Regions from separate parts of the Novosphingobium sp. KN65.2 genome, predicted to be linked through region 2. Evidence: riboswitches for the same ligand, from Rfam matches in the RefSeq annotation. Region 2 holds a riboswitch; each other region holds the start of a gene.
What was found. A riboswitch is a leader RNA that binds a small molecule or an ion and turns the genes downstream of it on or off. The one in region 2 is predicted to bind cobalamin.
Positions count from the first base shown of each region.

Region 1: it holds a riboswitch for cobalamin, as region 2 does, so the genes downstream of both, SPHV1_RS20485 (DUF1636 domain-containing protein) here and SPHV1_RS17425 (HoxN/HupN/NixA family nickel/cobalt transporter) in region 2, are expected to answer to the same signal.
Region 3: it holds a riboswitch for cobalamin, as region 2 does, so the genes downstream of both, SPHV1_RS14900 (TonB-dependent receptor domain-containing protein) here and SPHV1_RS17425 (HoxN/HupN/NixA family nickel/cobalt transporter) in region 2, are expected to answer to the same signal.

Region 1 covers NZ_CCBH010000193.1:24,462-30,142, forward strand. The annotation lists gene cobS (adenosylcobinamide-GDP ribazoletransferase) at 1-81, opposite strand, end outside; gene SPHV1_RS20475 (histidine phosphatase family protein) at 81-656, opposite strand; gene cobT (nicotinate-nucleotide--dimethylbenzimidazole phosphoribosyltransferase) at 653-1,669, opposite strand; gene SPHV1_RS20485 (DUF1636 domain-containing protein) at 1,666-2,073, opposite strand; cobalamin riboswitch at 2,251-2,446, opposite strand; cobalamin riboswitch at 2,506-2,716, shown strand; gene cobO (cob(I)yrinic acid a,c-diamide adenosyltransferase) at 2,892-3,509, shown strand; gene ggt (gamma-glutamyltransferase) at 3,669-5,423, shown strand; gene SPHV1_RS25890 (M23 family metallopeptidase) at 5,680-5,681, shown strand, end outside.
Region 2 covers NZ_CCBH010000174.1:76,693-82,373, forward strand. The annotation lists gene SPHV1_RS17400 (hypothetical protein) at 1-801, shown strand, start outside; gene SPHV1_RS17405 (STAS domain-containing protein) at 721-1,044, opposite strand; gene SPHV1_RS17410 (ATP-binding protein) at 1,170-1,589, shown strand; gene SPHV1_RS17415 (SET domain-containing protein-lysine N-methyltransferase) at 1,637-2,110, shown strand; gene SPHV1_RS17420 (diaminopimelate decarboxylase) at 2,107-3,339, shown strand; cobalamin riboswitch at 3,437-3,694, shown strand; gene SPHV1_RS17425 (HoxN/HupN/NixA family nickel/cobalt transporter) at 3,876-4,922, shown strand; cobalamin riboswitch at 4,998-5,236, shown strand; gene cobW (cobalamin biosynthesis protein CobW) at 5,419-5,681, shown strand, end outside.
Region 3 covers NZ_CCBH010000164.1:6,900-12,580, reverse strand. The annotation lists gene mdh (malate dehydrogenase) at 1-199, opposite strand, end outside; gene SPHV1_RS14910 (hypothetical protein) at 705-1,085, opposite strand; gene SPHV1_RS14905 (cell wall hydrolase) at 1,223-2,419, opposite strand; cobalamin riboswitch at 2,588-2,784, shown strand; gene SPHV1_RS14900 (TonB-dependent receptor domain-containing protein) at 2,880-4,712, shown strand; gene SPHV1_RS14895 (ABC transporter substrate-binding protein) at 4,709-5,659, shown strand; gene SPHV1_RS14890 (iron ABC transporter permease) at 5,656-5,681, shown strand, end outside.

The sequences.
Region 1 (5,681 bases), on a different contig from region 2:
GGCGAAGTCCGCATCGTCTGCTTTCACGTTCGGCAGGGGCACGCGCGTGGTAAACTGCATGGCGAGAATGAAGCGGCGGATCATGGCGCGTCCGTCTCTAGCGCTATGATCTGCCCCGCACTCTTGCCTCCTGGCCATACCCGCAGGCTGATGAGCGCGCCGTAAGGCAGGTCGAACGCCCAGACACCGCGATGATCGAGCCCGGTGAGATATGATACTGCAGCGCGGATCGAGCCGCCATGCGCAACGACGAGGCAATCCTCACGAATATGCGCCAGTGCCTCGCCCACGCGCCGGACAAGGACCGACCACATCTCGCCTCCCGGCGGAGGGAAGGCATCCGGGTCGTCCCAGAACCGGGCAAGCGCGTCATTGGGCAACTGCTGCGGCGCCATGCCATCCCACGCACCGAAATCGAGTTCACGCCAGCGCGGATCGATATGTACTGCGAGGCCGCACTGCCCGGCTATCTCCCTTGCGGGAAGCAGCGCTCGGGCAAGATCGGAACACCTGATCTGCTTGAAGGCAAGTGCACCTGCGCGTTCCATGCAGGCGGCTACGCCGGAGGCCAGTGGCGGCTCGTCGAGATGGCCGAGCATCAGGCCGGGCCGCTGCGGAGCGCTGTGCCGCATGAGGTGCAGCACGAAATCCGTCATGCAACGCCCGCCACCTTGGCCTCGGCGAATGTCGCCATGCCGTTGTGCGCCGCAATGGCCGAGCGCACGAGCTGCGTCGCCACCGCTGCGCCGGTCCCTTCGCCCAGCCGCATTCCGAGTTGCAGCAGGGGGGCAAGGCCAAGCCAGTCGAGCAACCGCGCATGGGCCGCTTCCATGGAACAGTGGGCGGCAAGGCAGTGCGCGGCGAACCGCGGCTGATCGACCACCAGCGGCGCTATGGAAGCGCAGACGATGTAGCCGTCGAGCAGTACCGGAATGCGCTTTATCCGTGCGGCAAGGATGGCCCCTGCCATCGCGGCAATCTCGCGCCCGCCAAGCCGACGAAGGGTTTCGAAAGCGTCAGTGCAGAGGGTACCATGAAAGGCCAATGCCTGCGCGACGACGGACTGCTTGTGGGCGATCCCGTCCATGTCGAGACCCGTCCCGGCACCGACCCACTCGGCAGCGGTGCCGTTGCAGACCTGCGCACATAGCGCGGCGGCGGGCGTTGTATTGCCGATCCCCATTTCGCCGACGAAAAGTAGGTCCAGCCCCTCTTCGACGACCGATGCGCCCGCGTTGAGTGCCGCGAGGCAATCCTCCTCGCTCATGGCAGGCTCTTCGACGAAGTCCGCCGTAGGACGTTCCAGCTCGATCGGCACGATGACCAGTTCCGCGCCGCAGGCATCGGCCAGGGCATTGATGGCGGCACCGCCAGCCGCGAAGTTGGCAACCATCTGCGCCGTCACTTCGGGCGGATAGGCGCTGACCCCGCGCGCGGCGACACCGTGGTTCCCGGCGAAGACCGCAGCCCGGATGCGCTCCAGTACCGGCCGCTCCCTGCCCTGCCACGAGGCCATGAAGATCGCGATGTCCTCCAGTCGACCGAGCGAGCCCAGCGGCTTGGTCAGGTCCTCCTGGCGCAGCTGTGCAGCGGCCTGCGCAACCTTGTTGGCTTCGGGCAGATCGGCGAGCGCCGCAGAAAAGGCTTCGCGGCTTTCGAAGCCGATCATGTGCACAGGTAGCCTTCGGGCGGGGTGCGCGTGATGAAGTGCCCCTTCACGCCTTGCGGCCAGCTGCGATAGGGCACAACGCCCTCCTCGCTCTCGGCATGCTGCGCAGCATAGCTGAGGATCGCGTGTGCAGCCTCATGATCGGCAGCGAAGTCGCCCAGGACATAGCCCACCTTGCCGGGCGCCCTGATATGCACGGTGCAAAAGCGCTTGCAGGCGAACAGACACGGCATTTCCTGAACGGAAACGGCGGCCAAGGCGGGATCCTGAGCCTGCACCTCGCGCATGGCGGAAGCCAGCCGCGCGCCGCCACGCTGGCCGTGCTCGTCCTCACGCTCTGTTTCGGAATGGCGGCAGGTCGAGCAGACCACGACCGAGGCTTCGGCTTCGACGGCACGCAGCATCAGCATACCGTTCCCGAACGCGGACGACAGAAAGACATCAAGAGCATGGCAACGCTCCCTCCTTGCAAACGGCTCCAGTCCCACCGGAAGCTCAACCGGCGAGACGATGACTGTCGTTGCGCGAGGGGTGACCCCGCCATCGCGGGGCCCTCGAACACCCGGTGCGCCCTGCCCGGATGAAGAACGACTGCGTCAGGCAGGTCTCCTGGCTCACGGGTCAACGCCGCTCCGGCCGCCTTCTCAGGACCGCCTTTCGATCCCAATGGCGAAATGGCCGGATGGCTCGCCGCTTACAGTTGCAGGGGCAGCCCGGGACTTGCACCCGAGTTCCCTTTTGATCCCCTTGCGGGGAACCTGTCGCAGTCCGGCAAGTATCGCGCAGCCATGCCGTTCGCAAGCGCAATATGCTTGCAGGGCGCCTTGCCCTGACTTATCCGCGAAGGCGTAACGGGTGCCCGCAAGGGCTTAATCGGGAAGTCCGGGCGCCGAATGTTTCTCCGCGCTGACGGCACTGCTCCCGCAACTGTGACCGGTGAGCGCATCGCCACTACGCCATTGAACGGGGCCTTCCCGGTTCGAGAAGGCGGCGACAGGCGCGTCGATCCGGAAAGTCAGGAAACCGGCCCGCTACCGTCGTTCCTCTGCGCGGGCGGGATGAACCGTGCGGACGAGGGCCTCGCTTGCTGCGGGCAATCCCTTGGCGACGACAATCGTGCGTGCGTCGAGGAGGATACGTGAGTGACTGCCAATACCGCCAGACACCTGCGCCGGCCTCCTTCGCCCCGCCACCTGCCACACCCACGAGAGGCCGACCAATCATGACTGACACCGAGAACCTGACCGAAGAAGATCGTCGCCACAAGGAACGCACCCGCAAGCTCAAGACCGTAGTCGATGCCCGCATTGCCGCAGCCAAGATCGACAAGGGGCTGGTGCTGGTGCTCACCGGAAACGGCAAGGGCAAGTCGTCCAGCGCCTTCGGCATGGTTGCCCGCACGCTGGGCTACGGCCGTACGGCTGCGGTGTTCCAGTTCATCAAGAGCAAGGTCGACGTGGGCGAACGCGCCTTCCTTTCCAGGCAGCCGGGTGTCACCTGGGAGAATTGCGGCGAAGGCTTCACCTGGGAGACGCAGAACCTCCAGCGTGATATCGCCGCAGCCCAGGCCGGTTGGGAAAAGGCCAGGGTCGCGCTTGCCGATCCCGCGATCTCGCTCGTTGTGCTCGACGAGCTGACATACCTCATCAATTACGGCTACCTCACGCTCGAGGAAGTTCTCCCGGCGATCCGGAACCGGCCGGAGATGCAGCATGTGGTCATCACCGGACGCGCGGCCCATGCCGAGTTCATCGAACTGGCCGACACGGTCAGCAAGATCGGCGACGAGAAGCATGCCTTTCGCAACGGCATCAAGGCACAACCGGGCATCGACCTCTGACGCGCGCTTGCCTGCCCGGAACGTCAGGATCCTTGCACCTCGGCCCTATACCTATGGGACGGAACTGATAGGTTCTGTCCCGGCGGTCCCGCGAGTCCCTTGCCGAAGGGGCCATCGCCCTGACGAAATTCGATAGAAGCCACCCCCCGGAGAACCCTATTGCGCCGCCTCCTCCTGTCCGTCGGCATAGCCGCACTGACACTGACGACCGTATCCCAGGCCAGCGTTTCACAGGCCAGCCCTACCCCCGCAACATCCGTCGAGCAGAGCCGGACTGCCAAGGCGCCAGAGCGCGAGCAGTCCGGGTTTGCGAAGCATGCGATGGTCGCAGCGGCCAATCCCCTCGCGGTGAAGGCCGGGGTGGACGTACTGCGCAAGGGCGGCTCGGCGGTCGATGCCGCAGTGGCGATCCAAGCCGTTCTCGGCCTTGTCGAGCCGCAGAGTTCGGGGATCGGCGGCGGTGCCTTCATGGTCTATTACGACGCCAAGAACCGCAAGGCGACGTACTACGACGGACGCGAAACGGCGCCCGCCGGGGCTACCGACCGTCTCTTCCTCGACGATGACGGCAACCGCCTGCCCTTCTTCGATGCCGTACTCGGCGGCATTTCGACAGGCGTGCCAGGGGCCGTCGCCATGCTCGACATGGCCCACCACGATCACGGCAAGCTCGCCTGGGCGGACCTGCTCGAACCGGCGCGCGATCTTGCAGCGGACGGATTCATCGTCAGCCCACGTCTTGCCGGGATGATCCGGATGGAACGCGCGCCGCAGTCAACGGCGCCCGATGCCGTCACCTATTTCTCCAAGCCGGACGGCAGCCGCTATGCCGCAGGCGATCGACTGCGCAACCCGGCCTATGCCCGCACGATGGAGCGGATTGCCAAATTCGGGGCCTCGGGCCTGCTGACCGGCCCCATTGCGCATGACATCGTCAAGCGCGTCAGCGAAGGGCCGCGCCCCGGGACAATGACGCTGGCAGACCTTGCCGCCTATCGCCCGCGCACCGGTCCGGCGCTATGCGAACCCTACCGCGTCTATATGGTCTGCACCCCGCAGGCCCCGTCTGGCGGTCCGGGGCTGCTGATGGCGCTGGGCATTCTCGAACACACCGATATCGCCAAGCGCAATGCGGGCGACGAAAAGGCGTGGTTCGAATTCGCGCAGGCCAGCCGCCTCGCCTATGCCGACCGCGATCGCTATGTCGGCGATTCCGCCTTTGTCGAAGTCCCGATCAAGGGGCTGCTCGATCCGGACTACCTGGCCGCGCGCGCGAAACTGATCGGCGAGCGGGCAGGCTCCGTCAGCTTCGGCCATCCCGAAGGTGCCCCTGCTTTCGGCCCGGACGCTACGGCGGAACCGGGCGGAACCAGCCACTTCATTGTCGTCGATGCCCAAGGCAACGTCGTCTCGATGACGACCACCGTGGAGAGCATCTTCGGTTCGGGGCGGATGGTCGACGGGTTCTTCCTCAACAACCAGCTTACCGACTTCTCGTTCTCGCCCACGGACGGCGACGGAGCGCCTGCGGCCAATGCCCCGGCACCCGGCAAGCGACCGCGATCGAGCATGGCACCGGCTATCGTCCTGACGAAGGATGGCCGCTTCCATGCTGCTGCCGGATCGCCGGGCGGGACGTCGATCCAGGCATACAATCTCAAGGCTCTTGTAGCGATGCTGGACTGGAACATGTCGCCGCAGGACGCGGTCGCACTGCCCAACCTGGTCGCGAAGGGCGACGCGTTCCGCGCCGATCCGTTCCCCGAACCGATCATGACCGGTCTTGCCGCACGCGGTATGCCACTGTCGACTTCCCGCAGCGAGGAGTCCGGGATCCAGGCCATCGTGGTCAGGAACGGTGGTTATGAAGGCGGTGCCGATCCACGCCGGGAAGGCATGGCGCGGGGGTTCTGAAACCGGTCTTCATACCTCCGAATTCCCGCGTGCCAGTTCGGTACGCCGCGTCAATTTGAGTTAACAAACTGGCCGTTTTCCGTTAGTTTACGGCAACGGGGGAAGTACCATGATCCAGGACGGCCGGAGCAAGATCAATATCCGCCCAGCTATGCTAGGGGCGGCCCTGGCCATTGTATGGTCAGCGCCTGCATGGGCTGGCGAGGACGCCGTCAGTCGCATGGCCGTTGTCGACACGAACAGCGCAGGAGGTTGCAT
Region 2 (5,681 bases):
TTGATCGCCCTGGCGAGCGCGCTGGCCATTTTCGTCGCCCGCCGATTGACCCGCGAACTGGACCTGAGCCGACGGGCTCTGTCGGGTCAGGTCGCGGACGGCGAGGTCATCTGGCGTATCCGCGAGGCGCAGGATCTTGCCGGGGCCGTGCGGCTCATGGATGCCAGTGGCGAGGCTGCTGAAGTGCGCGCAAGGCTGGTCGCCGCGCGCAAGGCTCGTCTGCGCAACCGCGACAGCGCCATGGCGCATGTCAGGGCGGTTGAATTCGCCCCTTGCACATATCGCAAAGGGGGTGCCGTTGTCGCCATGCGCGCCTGTGGCAAGGTTGCACCGGGAAGTTTCTTCGCCCACGCCGACATCGGGCGGCAGGGCGGTGCCGTCGTCCTGGGGTGCTGCGAGGATGCGGACCCTGTCGAAGCGCTGGCAGCGGCTTGCCAGGTCCGGCGACGGATCGAGGCTTGCAGCTCAGAGGCGGAACTTGACCGCGCCCTGGACCTTCTGGGCCAACTCCATCCTCTTTCGGCGCTGGTCGTGCACAAATGGCACGAGCCTTTGGCTGAAGGCGCCTTGCAGCTTGTCACTCTCGCGCAAGCCGTCGAAGCGCAGCGCGCGCGGGCTTATCTCAAGGCCGCGCCCGGTATCGGCCCGGAAGAATGGCTGGCCAGTCTCGACGCGCTCCTGACGACGACCGGCATGTTCGCAGTGATCGGCCCCGCAAGCTCAACCGAGCGCGGAATCGAGGTCAGGTGCGATCGTAAAGATGGCGGAGAACCCGCTGATATCGAAGACTTCCTTGACTGACGGAGCGAGGCCGCAAAGCGCGAGCCTGTTGCCCGATGCCTTGGCCACTTTCGCGCCCTTGAGCAGGATGCGCAGCCCCGCCGAACTGACGTAGCTGACTTGCGAGAGATCGATCACGGTGGCCGGATTGCCCTCGATACGGGAGGGCAGCCGGGTTTCGAGCAGCGGCGCGGTATTGCTGTCGAGCCGTCCCGCCAGGGTCATGACCAGAGCCGGGCCCATGATTTCTTCGCTGATTTCCATCGGCCTGTCTCCGCCCGTCTTCCCATCGTGTGCACGCACCTTATTGGAGAAGTTGTGAAAATTTTCCACTCGATTAAGTTGGCCGTGCCCGCAATCGTGTGGCGCCGGTACGGGGATCGAGTGGCATGGATTGCGATTATGAACGCACTCTCGCCAACGGAAGGGCAGGGTTCCCGGCGTTCCTCGAAGATATCGAAGCCTATCTCGAAAGCGTCGACCTGCCGGTAGATGTGCTGACCAAGGTCATGATCGCGTTCGACGAACTGGTCAGCAACATCCTCGAACACGGCAAGCAGCAGGACACGCCGCGCATCACCGCCTGCCTCAATGTCAGGCACGAGGAAATTACGGTCGACCTGATCGACGATGGCAAGCCTTTCGATCCGTTGACCCTCGAAGCGCCCGACACGTCGCTTGCGGTGGAAGAGCGCGAGATCGGCGGCCTTGGCATCCATATCGTGCGCCGGATCATGGACCGCGTGGAATATGCGCGCGAGGGCGAATGCAACCGGCTACGTTTCGCTAAGAAATTGCCCCTAGGATAACAGCCTCGAAGATCAGCACATTTCAGCAGGCGTCAGGGGAAACGGCCTTGTTCATCCAGCCGCGGGGACACTCCAGCGCGCCCGAATCAGGCGAAGACCGCCTTGTCGTCTGCCAGTGCGAGTCGCTTGGCCTGTGCGTGCGCGCGCTCGTTCCCTTTGCCGCGGGCGATGTGCTCGACAGGTTCAACGGCGAAGTCAGCGCGGATCTGTTGCAGCACAGCCTGCAGGTCTCGCCGGGGATGCATGTCCACGACACGCGCTTCGTCGGCTACCTCTCGCATGGCTGCGAACCCAATTGCCGCCTCGACATGGAGCGTTTCGAACTCGTCGCCCTGCGGGATATCGCTTCTGGCGAAGTGCTGACCATCGATTATGCCGCGACGGAGGACGTTCTCTATCGGCAGTTCGCGTGCCATTGTGCCGCGCAGCGCTGCCGCGTGTGGATCACCGGGCGCGCTGAAGATGCGAATGAGGAGGGCCGGCGATTTCTGGACGGGCAGGTCAAGCCGCAGAAGCGATGAGCGTGCCGCAGCGGGGCTCGGTAGCCGGGACCGCGCCGTGGTGGGCGCGACCCGATCTGCACTATCGCGAAGGGCGCCTGCACTTCGCGGGCCATGACGTCGCCGCGCTGGCAGGCGAGAGCGACGGTCCGCTGTTTCTCTATTCGCTAGCGCGTGTCGAAGCCAACCTCGACCGGGTGATCGCAGCCCTTGCCGAGACCGGCTGCGCCTCCACGGTCTATTACGCGATGAAGGCCAACCGCTTTGCGCCCCTGCTGGAGCGGCTGTCGGGAAGCGGAAAATGCGGCGTCGATATCTGCTCTCCCGGCGAACTGGACCAAGCCCTTGCCTGCGGTTTTGCGCCCGGGCAGATCAGCTTTACCGGCACCGGCGTCACGCCGCGCGATCTGGAGCGGCTGCTGGTCCACCCCGAGCTTACCATCAATTGCGACACCATGGGCATGATCCGGCGCATCGGTGAACGCACACCCGGCCGGGAGATCGGCATTCGCGTCAATCCCGGGCGCGGCACCGGCTATGGCGATGCCGAGAAGCTGACTTATGCCGGAGGACGAACGACCAAGTTCGGCATCTACTGCGAGCAGTGGGGCGAGGCCCTGGCGCTGGCCCGGCAGTATGGGCTGACGATCGCCTCGCTGCATTTCCATGTCGGCTGCGGCTACCTGACCGACCAGTTGGAGACCTGGAACCTGGCTGTCGCGGAAGCGTTCCGTTTCCTTGACGAAGCACCACAGGTGCGCACGGTCAATGTCGGTGGCGGGCTGGGGCTACCCCATCGCCCGGGCGACAGCCCGCTCGATCTGGAGCGCTGGGCCGCGATCCTGCGCCGTCATTTCGCCGGACGGGACCTGCGTATCGCCGTTGAACCGGGAGACTATATCGCCAAGGATGCCGGGATGCTCGTGCTTCCCGTCACCGATGTCGAGCGCAAGCGTGATACCCGTTTCGTTTTCGTCGGCGGGGGCTTCAATCTCCATCCGGAACCCGCCTTCTACGACCTGCCGTGCGAGCCGGCTCCCTGCCTGCTGCGCGGCGACGGCGCAGCGTCGGCGGAGCGGGTGACGGTTGCCGGCAACATCAATGAAGCGCTCGACATCTGGGCTGCCGACACACTCCTTCCGCCCGTTGAGGAGGGGGACTTCATCGCCTTCCTCAATGCCGGTGGCTACGGCTCGGCGATGAGCTCCAACCACTGCATGCGCGGCACCTTCACCGAACGCGCCTTATAGGCGCCGTGCTGCCCCCGGAGCCGGGCGGTTGCCGAAAACTTGCGATGGGCACTGCGAAAGCGGGGTGTTATCAGCATCCTCGAATCGGTTCTTGCCGATTCACCTTGATCGCGCCGGTGCCCCGTAACAGGGGCTTAATCGGGAATGCGGTGCGGGAAGGGGATTCCTTTCCCAAGTCCGCGGCTGTCCCTGCAACTGTAAGCGGATAGCGCGATGCACACGGCTTTTCATGCGCCATGGGCGTCTGGGAAGCAGCCACTGGGCCGAATGCGGCGTGCCGCACAGGGGCCTGGGAAGGCGTGCATCAAGCTGTGACCCGCGAGCCAGGAGACCTGCCGGCGTCTGGTCGCTCTTGCCCTGGTCCAGGGGATGGCCGCGGCACGGTGAACTCCGTCTGAGCGACGAACCTGTGGCCGGGGCCGCAGCGGACTGGCGTGTCGATCGGCCCTGGCGTCCGGTTGCCTGCGCCTTCCGGCCGTTCGCCTGAGCGGTTCGTCCCGACCTTGTCGCAAGACGCCGGAGGACGAAAACGCATCATGGCTCAACCGCCGCAAAATGCCCGACCCAACCTGCGCCGCCGGATAGGTTGGCTCTTCGGCCCGCTCGTGGCCGCCAATATCGCCGCCTGGATATGGGCTTTATCGCTCTTCCACGATCAGCCGCTCATGCTCGGGACGGCCTTGCTCGCATGGGGGCTGGGCCTGCGCCACGCCGTGGATGCCGACCATATCGCAGCCATCGACAACGTGACCCGCAAGCTGATGCAGGACGGCCAGCGCCCGGTCGCCGTCGGTTTCTGGTTCGCCGTCGGCCATTCCGGCATCGTCACCATCGCGGCCATAGCCATCGCCCTGACGACGAGCGCGCTGGCGCAGTTCGAAAGCTTCAAGCAGGTCGGCGGTCTCGTGGCCACCTCGATCTCGGCGGTCTTCCTGTTTTCGATAGCTGCGATGAACCTGATCATTCTGCGCAACGTCTGGAAGACCTTCGCCCATGTTCGCGCCGGGGGCGCCTATGTCGAGGAAGACCTCGACATGCTGCTGGGCAATCGCGGACTGATGGCAAGGATCTTCCGGCCGATGTTCCGGCTGATTACCCGCAGCTGGCACATGGCCCCGCTGGGCTTCCTGTTCGGACTGGGTTTCGACACCGCGACCGAAGTCGCCATCCTCGGCCTTTCGGCCGGGCAGGCGGCGGACGGGCTTTCCATCGGTACGATCCTCGTCCTGCCCGTGCTCTTCGCAGTGGGCATGGCGCTGATCGATACCGCGGACGGCGTGGTCATGCTCGGCGCCTACGAGTGGGCTTTCGTCAAGCCGATCCGCAAGCTCTATTACAACATCACCATCACTCTGATTTCTGCGCTCGTGGCCATCGTCATCGGCGGGATCGAGACTGTCGCCCTGATCGGGGAGAAGCTGGGGCTGACCGGCAGCCTGTTCGGCATTGCGGGCGAGCTGGGCGAGAATTTCAACAGCCTTGGGTTCGCCATCATCGGCCTTTTCGTGCTGTGCTGGCTGGCCAGCTTTGCGATCTACCGCTGGAAGCGCTTCGACGACATCGAAGTGCGCGTCTCGGCATGATAACAGGCCCGGAAGCGATTGGCTTGCCGACCAATCTGTTCTAGGGCCTCGCTCCGGCGCACGGATCGATTCTGTGCACCGAAAGATCGCGCCGGTGCCCCGAAGGGGGCTTAATCGGGAATGCGGTGCGGGAGGGGCTTCCTTCCCAAATCCGCGGCTGTCCCTGCAACTGTGAGCGGATAGCGCGATGCACACGGCTCCCTTCGTTACGCGAAAGGGGCGGCCACTGGATGACGCCGCAAGGCGATCCGGGAAGGCGTGCATCAAGCAGTGACCCGCAAGCCAGGAGACCTGCCGGCGCACCGGTCGCTCTTGCCTTGATCCAGGGGATGGTCACGGCACGGTAATTCTTCCGTCTGAGCGACGAAGCTGTGCGGCTGGGGCTGCACGGTCGCGTGGTAACGGGTGCCTTTTCGCGCCCGCCCGTCGTCGCGCGTCGGTCGGACTCGTTCCGGCAAGCCCTGCCGTTGTCGCCATGGCGCTTGGGGAATTGCCGATGCCTGACCTGTCCAAGGTCCCCGTAACGATCATCACCGGCTTTCTGGGCGCGGGTAAGACCACGCTCATCAGCCATCTCATCCGCAATGCCGGTGGTCGCCGCCTGGCCGTCGTCGTCAACGAATTCGGCACGCTGGGCGTCGACGGAGATATCCTGAAGTCCTGCGCCATCCCCGATTGCCCGGCAGAGAACGTTGTCGAACTGGCCAATGGTTGCATCTGCTGCACCGTCGCAGACGACTTCATCCCTACTGTCGAGAA
Region 3 (5,681 bases), on a different contig from region 2:
CGTAGTCATTGGTGCCGGTGATGGCGGCGTCGAAGCCTTCGACGGGACCGCACTGCGACAGGTCGAGAGCCTTGCCCTGGGGGATGCCTTCGGCGATGTCGAACAGGACGATGTCGCCCAGTTCCTTCTGCGCAGCGAGGTGCGCGAGGGTGCCGCCGATGTTGCCGGCGCCGATAAGGGCAATCTTCTTACGAGCCATGATGCGTGCTTGTCCTTCCCAATGGCGGGACCTCGGACGTAAAAGGCGGCCTGCTTTGTCCCGCATAAGGCAGGTGCCGTCAGTTGCGAAGGGGGCCCTACGCCCCTCTCAACGACATTGCAACCGCGAAACGACGCGGACAGGCCACAAGCTTGCACTTTTAATTGATAACAGTTCGCAATTGCAATAGCGGCGATCAAACAAGCCGTTCGAGCGCGATATTTCAACGATTTGGCAAGGTTTGTGCGAGTCTTGCGCCGCGCGGGACATGTCTCTTGCCGATCCCGGGGCATGGCAAGAGGGCCGGGCCGAATTGCCCGAAAGGTGGGTCGTACAGACCTCGGTGCCTCTCCGACGCGTTGATTCGGACTGCCCGTCGTCCAGTCGGTCCAAGGATCGGTCGTCGTGCGCAGGGGATGCTGCGCACGTGCGGCTTCAACAGGCCCGAAGCGGGTTGCAGGTGCCGGACGGTGGAGTGATGGCGTACCCCGGGGCGGGCGTGAGGTCAGCCGTGGCGGGCGATCTTGCGGGCCAGGGCGTCGGCCATGCGGCGGTCGAGCTGGCGGCAGATCGAGATCCACCAGCGGCAGCTTTCCTCGTCGCTGGCGGCCTTGGCGGCTTCTGCATTTTCGCGCGCATGGGCAGCGGCCGAGAGGCCGTGGCGGGCGAAGTGGCGCAGGGCCTCGGTCAGCATCCGCTGGTCGTTCGCCGCCTGCATCGGCAGGTGCATCTGTTCGGAATAGGCGGCGATGGCCCGGCGGGCGGAGCCACCGAGGATGGGCTTGCAGCCGTTGTCGTTGACCGCACCCAGGGGGGCGGAGGGACACAGGGCACGAACAATCGCAGGGCTCTTTCCGCCATAGGCAGCGGCAAAGCGGATCGTCATGTCAGGCAGGCCCTTTGTGTCGTTGTTCTGATCTGGACCCTTATGGCAGTCAGGCTCTAAGCCTTTGTAATGGCCTATGGTTGCCGAATTCTTGCCGGGGCGTCCCGATGCCCCGAAAGGGGACGGATTGCGCCGGTTCAGCTGCCCGGCTGGGCGATCCAGCGGCCGCTGTTGGCGTATTGCGGCTTGATGTCGCCGGTCTCGGGCAGCTTCTGTGCGCGGTAGAGCGCATCGCCGCCGCGCTCGCGAATGGCATCGGAATAGAGCGGGACGGGCGCGGCTCTGGTTGGGGTCGCTGGCGTGTCGGCTGGACTTGCCGCGGCCGTGAACGATGCGTCCTGCGCAGCGAACTGGCGCTGGATCGCCACCGGATCGAGCGTGTCCGCCGCAGCCGCGGCGAGGGCGGCGGTGTCGCGACGGTGCGGCGCGGCAACCGGCTCGCCGCCGAGGTAGGCGAAGCGGAAGGCGCCCGGGCGGCCCGCTGCACCATGGAAGCTGTAGAAGCGATGCGCCCCGATGGTGCCGAGGTAGTCGAGGCTCGCGGCCCAGTAGGGATGGACCTGCACGGTGTGGTAATGCGTCGCCAGGCCGACGGGCGCATAGACGTAGCCCGACAGGGCGGCGCGCGCGACCTGCATCGCCCGGTCCCAGAAATAGCGCGAGGGCTTGCGGGCGAGCGAGCCGTCGCAGGTGAACGAAAACTGGCAGCCGCTGGCGCGTTCCGATCCTTCGTAGACCACGCCGCAAACGGTGCCGGGATAGGCCGGGTGGGCCACCCGGTTAAGCACGACCTGCGCGACGGCGCGCTGGCCGGCTTCGGCCTCGCTTGCGGCTTCATAGTATATGGCTGCGGTCATGCACTGCAGGGCGCGGGTGCGGTCGACGCCGCTGGCATCGATGTTGAGCGGGCGGGCAAGGGGCCGGGTTCCGCTCGCCGCTGCCGCAGCATCCCCGGCATCGGAATGCACGCCTTCGCCTGTCTGCAGGGGCGCGGTTTCCTGTTCGAGATAGTAGAAGGCGGAGCCCGGAAAGCTCGATCCGGCGCGCTCGAAGGGCATCGGCTCGAGGGTCTGCGCCTCGGCCGAGGCATCGGCGATGGAGAAGCGGCCCCAGTTTCCCGGCGAAGCGAAGGCGGGCAGGGCGATCGCGGCAAGGCCGGCAAAGCCTGCCGCCCAGCGCCGCTGCAGATGGGCGCGGTGGGCGTGGCGGTTCCTGCGCCCGCGCTCGAACCGGGCCGCGAAGTCGCGCGGGGGCGCCTCGCTTTCGCCGATCGGGGCAATCAGGGCAGGTGGCTCGGTCAATCGGTTCCTTTCGGTCGCCGCGTCAGCGTGCATCGGCGGCGCATCCTGCGCCTAACCCGCTTCGCGATCTGGCGCATCCGGCCTGTCACGGCCGTCCCGAAGCGATACACCGCGCCCTTTTACCCTTAACCGGTAAACAAATCTCTCGCGCGATCAGGTGCTTGCGTTGCCGCGCTTGCAAGGCCTGCAACGCCGCAGTATCCGCCCGGCCACGTCACGGGTTGTCCGGCTTGCCGGACCGAAGAGGGAAGCCGGTTCAAATCCGGCGCTGTCCCCGCAACTGTGACCGGGGAGTTCCGTCCCGAATGGCCACTGGCGGCTTGTGACAAAGCGCCGGGAAGGTGGGGCGGCGCGACGATCCGGGAGCCAGGAGACCTGCCCGAGATGGTCGTTCCGCGCCGGGCGGGTTGGACCGGAATGCAGCGAGTCATGCGCCGATACAGGTGCAGCCTCAGCCACGAGCGACACTTCGTTCAGGTTGGAGGTTTTGTACGTGAAGTATCTGTTTCTGCTCGGCACCGCGCTTGCCGTTTCCACGCCCGCCCTCGTTTCCCCGGCCCTGGCCGACGAGGTGGACAACACCATCGTCGTCACCGCCACGCGCACCGAGACGCCGCTGAGCCAGGTGGGCCAGTCGGTAAGCGTCGTCACCCGCGACGAGATCGAACGCACACAGGCGACGCAGGCGACCGAGGTGCTTGAGCGCCTGCCGGGCGTGACCGTTTCGGGCACCGGCGGCTTCGGCCAGATCACCAGCGTCTTCCTGCGCGGTGCGGAAAATGCCCAGAGCCTCGTGCTGATCGACGGTGTGCGCATCAACGATCCGGGCGATGTGGCCGGTGGCTTCGATTTCGGCGGTCTCACCATCGGCCAGTTCGACCGGGTCGAAGTGGTTCGCGGCTCTTCGGGCGTCCTGTGGGGCAGCCGTGCCATCGGCGGCGTGATCAACTTCATCACCGCGCGCCCGACCGAACAGTGGACTGCGCGTGCGCAAGCCGAATACGGCTGGCGCGACCGTCGACAGGTTGGGGCTTCGGCTGCCGGCTTGCTCGGTCCGGTCGGCCTGACGCTGGGCGGCAACTGGCTCGAGGGCGACGGCTATTCGGCCTACAACGAGCGCCGCGGCGCGACCGAGAAGGACGGCTTCGAAAGCAAGAGCGCCAATGCCCGTGCCGAAATCGAGCTGGCCGAGGGGCTGAGCGTCGACGCCGGCGGCTATTACACCAAGGCCGATTACGGTTATGACGATACCGGCGCCGATGCGCTCAATTTCGGGCACAAGCGCGATACGCTGGGTTACGCCAACCTGCGTTATGCCGGGCTCGACGGTCGCCTGACCGCGCGCCTGGGCTATGGGCTCACCGACACCCGCCGCATCTCCGATCACGAGATCTACGGTCCTTATACCACCAACGGCCGGAACGAGCGGGTCGAGGGACAGGTGACCTTCGCGCCGGTGGACCTCGTCAGCGTCCTGCTCGGCGCGGAGACAGAGACATCGAAGTTCTCCGATAACTTCGGTTCGAAGGACCGCACCTCGATCGACAGCTACTTCGGCATGCTGACGCTGCACCCGGTTTCGGGTCTGACGCTCAACGGCGGCCTGCGCTACGACGACCAGGCCGATTTCGGCCACCGCACCACTTTTGCGGCCAACGGCGCCTGGGCACTGGGCGAGGGCGAGGACGCGCCGGTGATCCGCGCCAGCTACGGCGAGGGCTTCAAGGCGCCATCGCTCTACCAGCTCTACACCAACGGCACTTTCAACCCGCTTGAGCCCGAGACCTCGAAGGCCTGGGACGCCGGGGTGGAACAGCCGTTCGCCGAGGGCAAGGGCCGCTTCACCCTGACCTGGTTCGACCGCAAGACGCGCAACCAGATCGATTACGACTTCGCGAACTGGAACTACTACAACGTGGGCCGCACGCGCGCGAAGGGCATCGAACTGGGCATGGTGGTGACCGACTGGGAGGGCTTCGATCTGAACCTGTCCTACACTTACCTCGATGCGAAGAACGAGCTGACCGGCGCGCGCCTTGCCCGCCGTCCGCAGAACAACTTCTACGCCAGCCTCGACAAGACCTGGGGCCTGGGGCTGCGTCTTGGTGCCGACCTGCGCGTGGGTGGCAACCGCTGGGACGATCACGCGAACACGCAGTTCGTCGAGGGGCACGTCGTCGTCGGCCTGCGCACGTCCTATCCGGTCACGCCCAACGTCGAGGTCTATGGACGCATCGAGAACCTGTTCGACGAGCACTACGAAGTGGTGCGCAGCTACGGCACGGCCGGCCGTTCGGCCTATGCCGGGGTTCGGGTGAAGATGTGACCTTGCCGCTTCCCCCGCAGTCCCGGTGGACCCGAGGGAAGCGTCTGGCGCGGGGTCTTGTCCGCGCCGGGGTCCTTGCGCTGGCATGGGCCGGCATATCCGGCTGCGGGGGCGGCTATACCGAGGCCGCCCCCGCAGCCGGGCCGGGCGATCCGGCCCATCCGACCATCGTCTCGCTCAATCCCTGTACCGATGCGATCCTTGCCGAAGTGACCGGGCCGGGGCAGCTGCTGGCGATCTCAGGATACAGCCACGATGCCCAGTCCACTTCGATGGACCTCGACAGGGCGCGCCGTTACCGCGCGGTTTCGGGCACGGTGGAGGAAGTCGCGGCGATCGGCCCGAAGGTCGTCGTCGCCAGCAGCTTCCTGCCGCCCGCGACGGCCAGCGCGCTCGCGGACCTGGGCTTCAGGGTGGTGAAGATCCCGATCGCGCCGGACCTCGATGCCGCGCGCGACCAGATCCGCGAGCTGGCGGGCCTTGCCGGCCATCCCGAACTGGGCCGTCGCCTGATCGGCCGCATCGACGGGGCGCTGGCCCGCGCCGCGCCGCCGCGGGGCGCGGCTGCGGTCCCGGCGCTGGTCTGGGAATCGGCAGGGCTCGTCGCGGGGGACGACACCCTGATCGTTGACATGATGGAGCACACCGGCTTTACGAATGCGGCCAGTGCACGAGGGCTTTCGCAGGCCGATTTCCTGCCCCTCGAAGAAGTGCTGGCCGATCCGCCGCGCGTCGTCTTCGCAGTTGGCAATCCGCTGGCCGAAGAGGACCGCATGCTCCACCACCCCGCTCTCGCGAGCCTGAGCCGCATGAAGCGTTTTCCGCTCGATCGTTCGATCCTCTGGTGCGGTGGCCCCACGATCCCGCGCGCGATTGACGCGCTCGCACGGGCACGGCGCGAACTGGACCGGCAGGACGTGGCGGCGCGGACGGCACGGGTGCGATGAACCCGCGCCTCGTTCTCCTGCT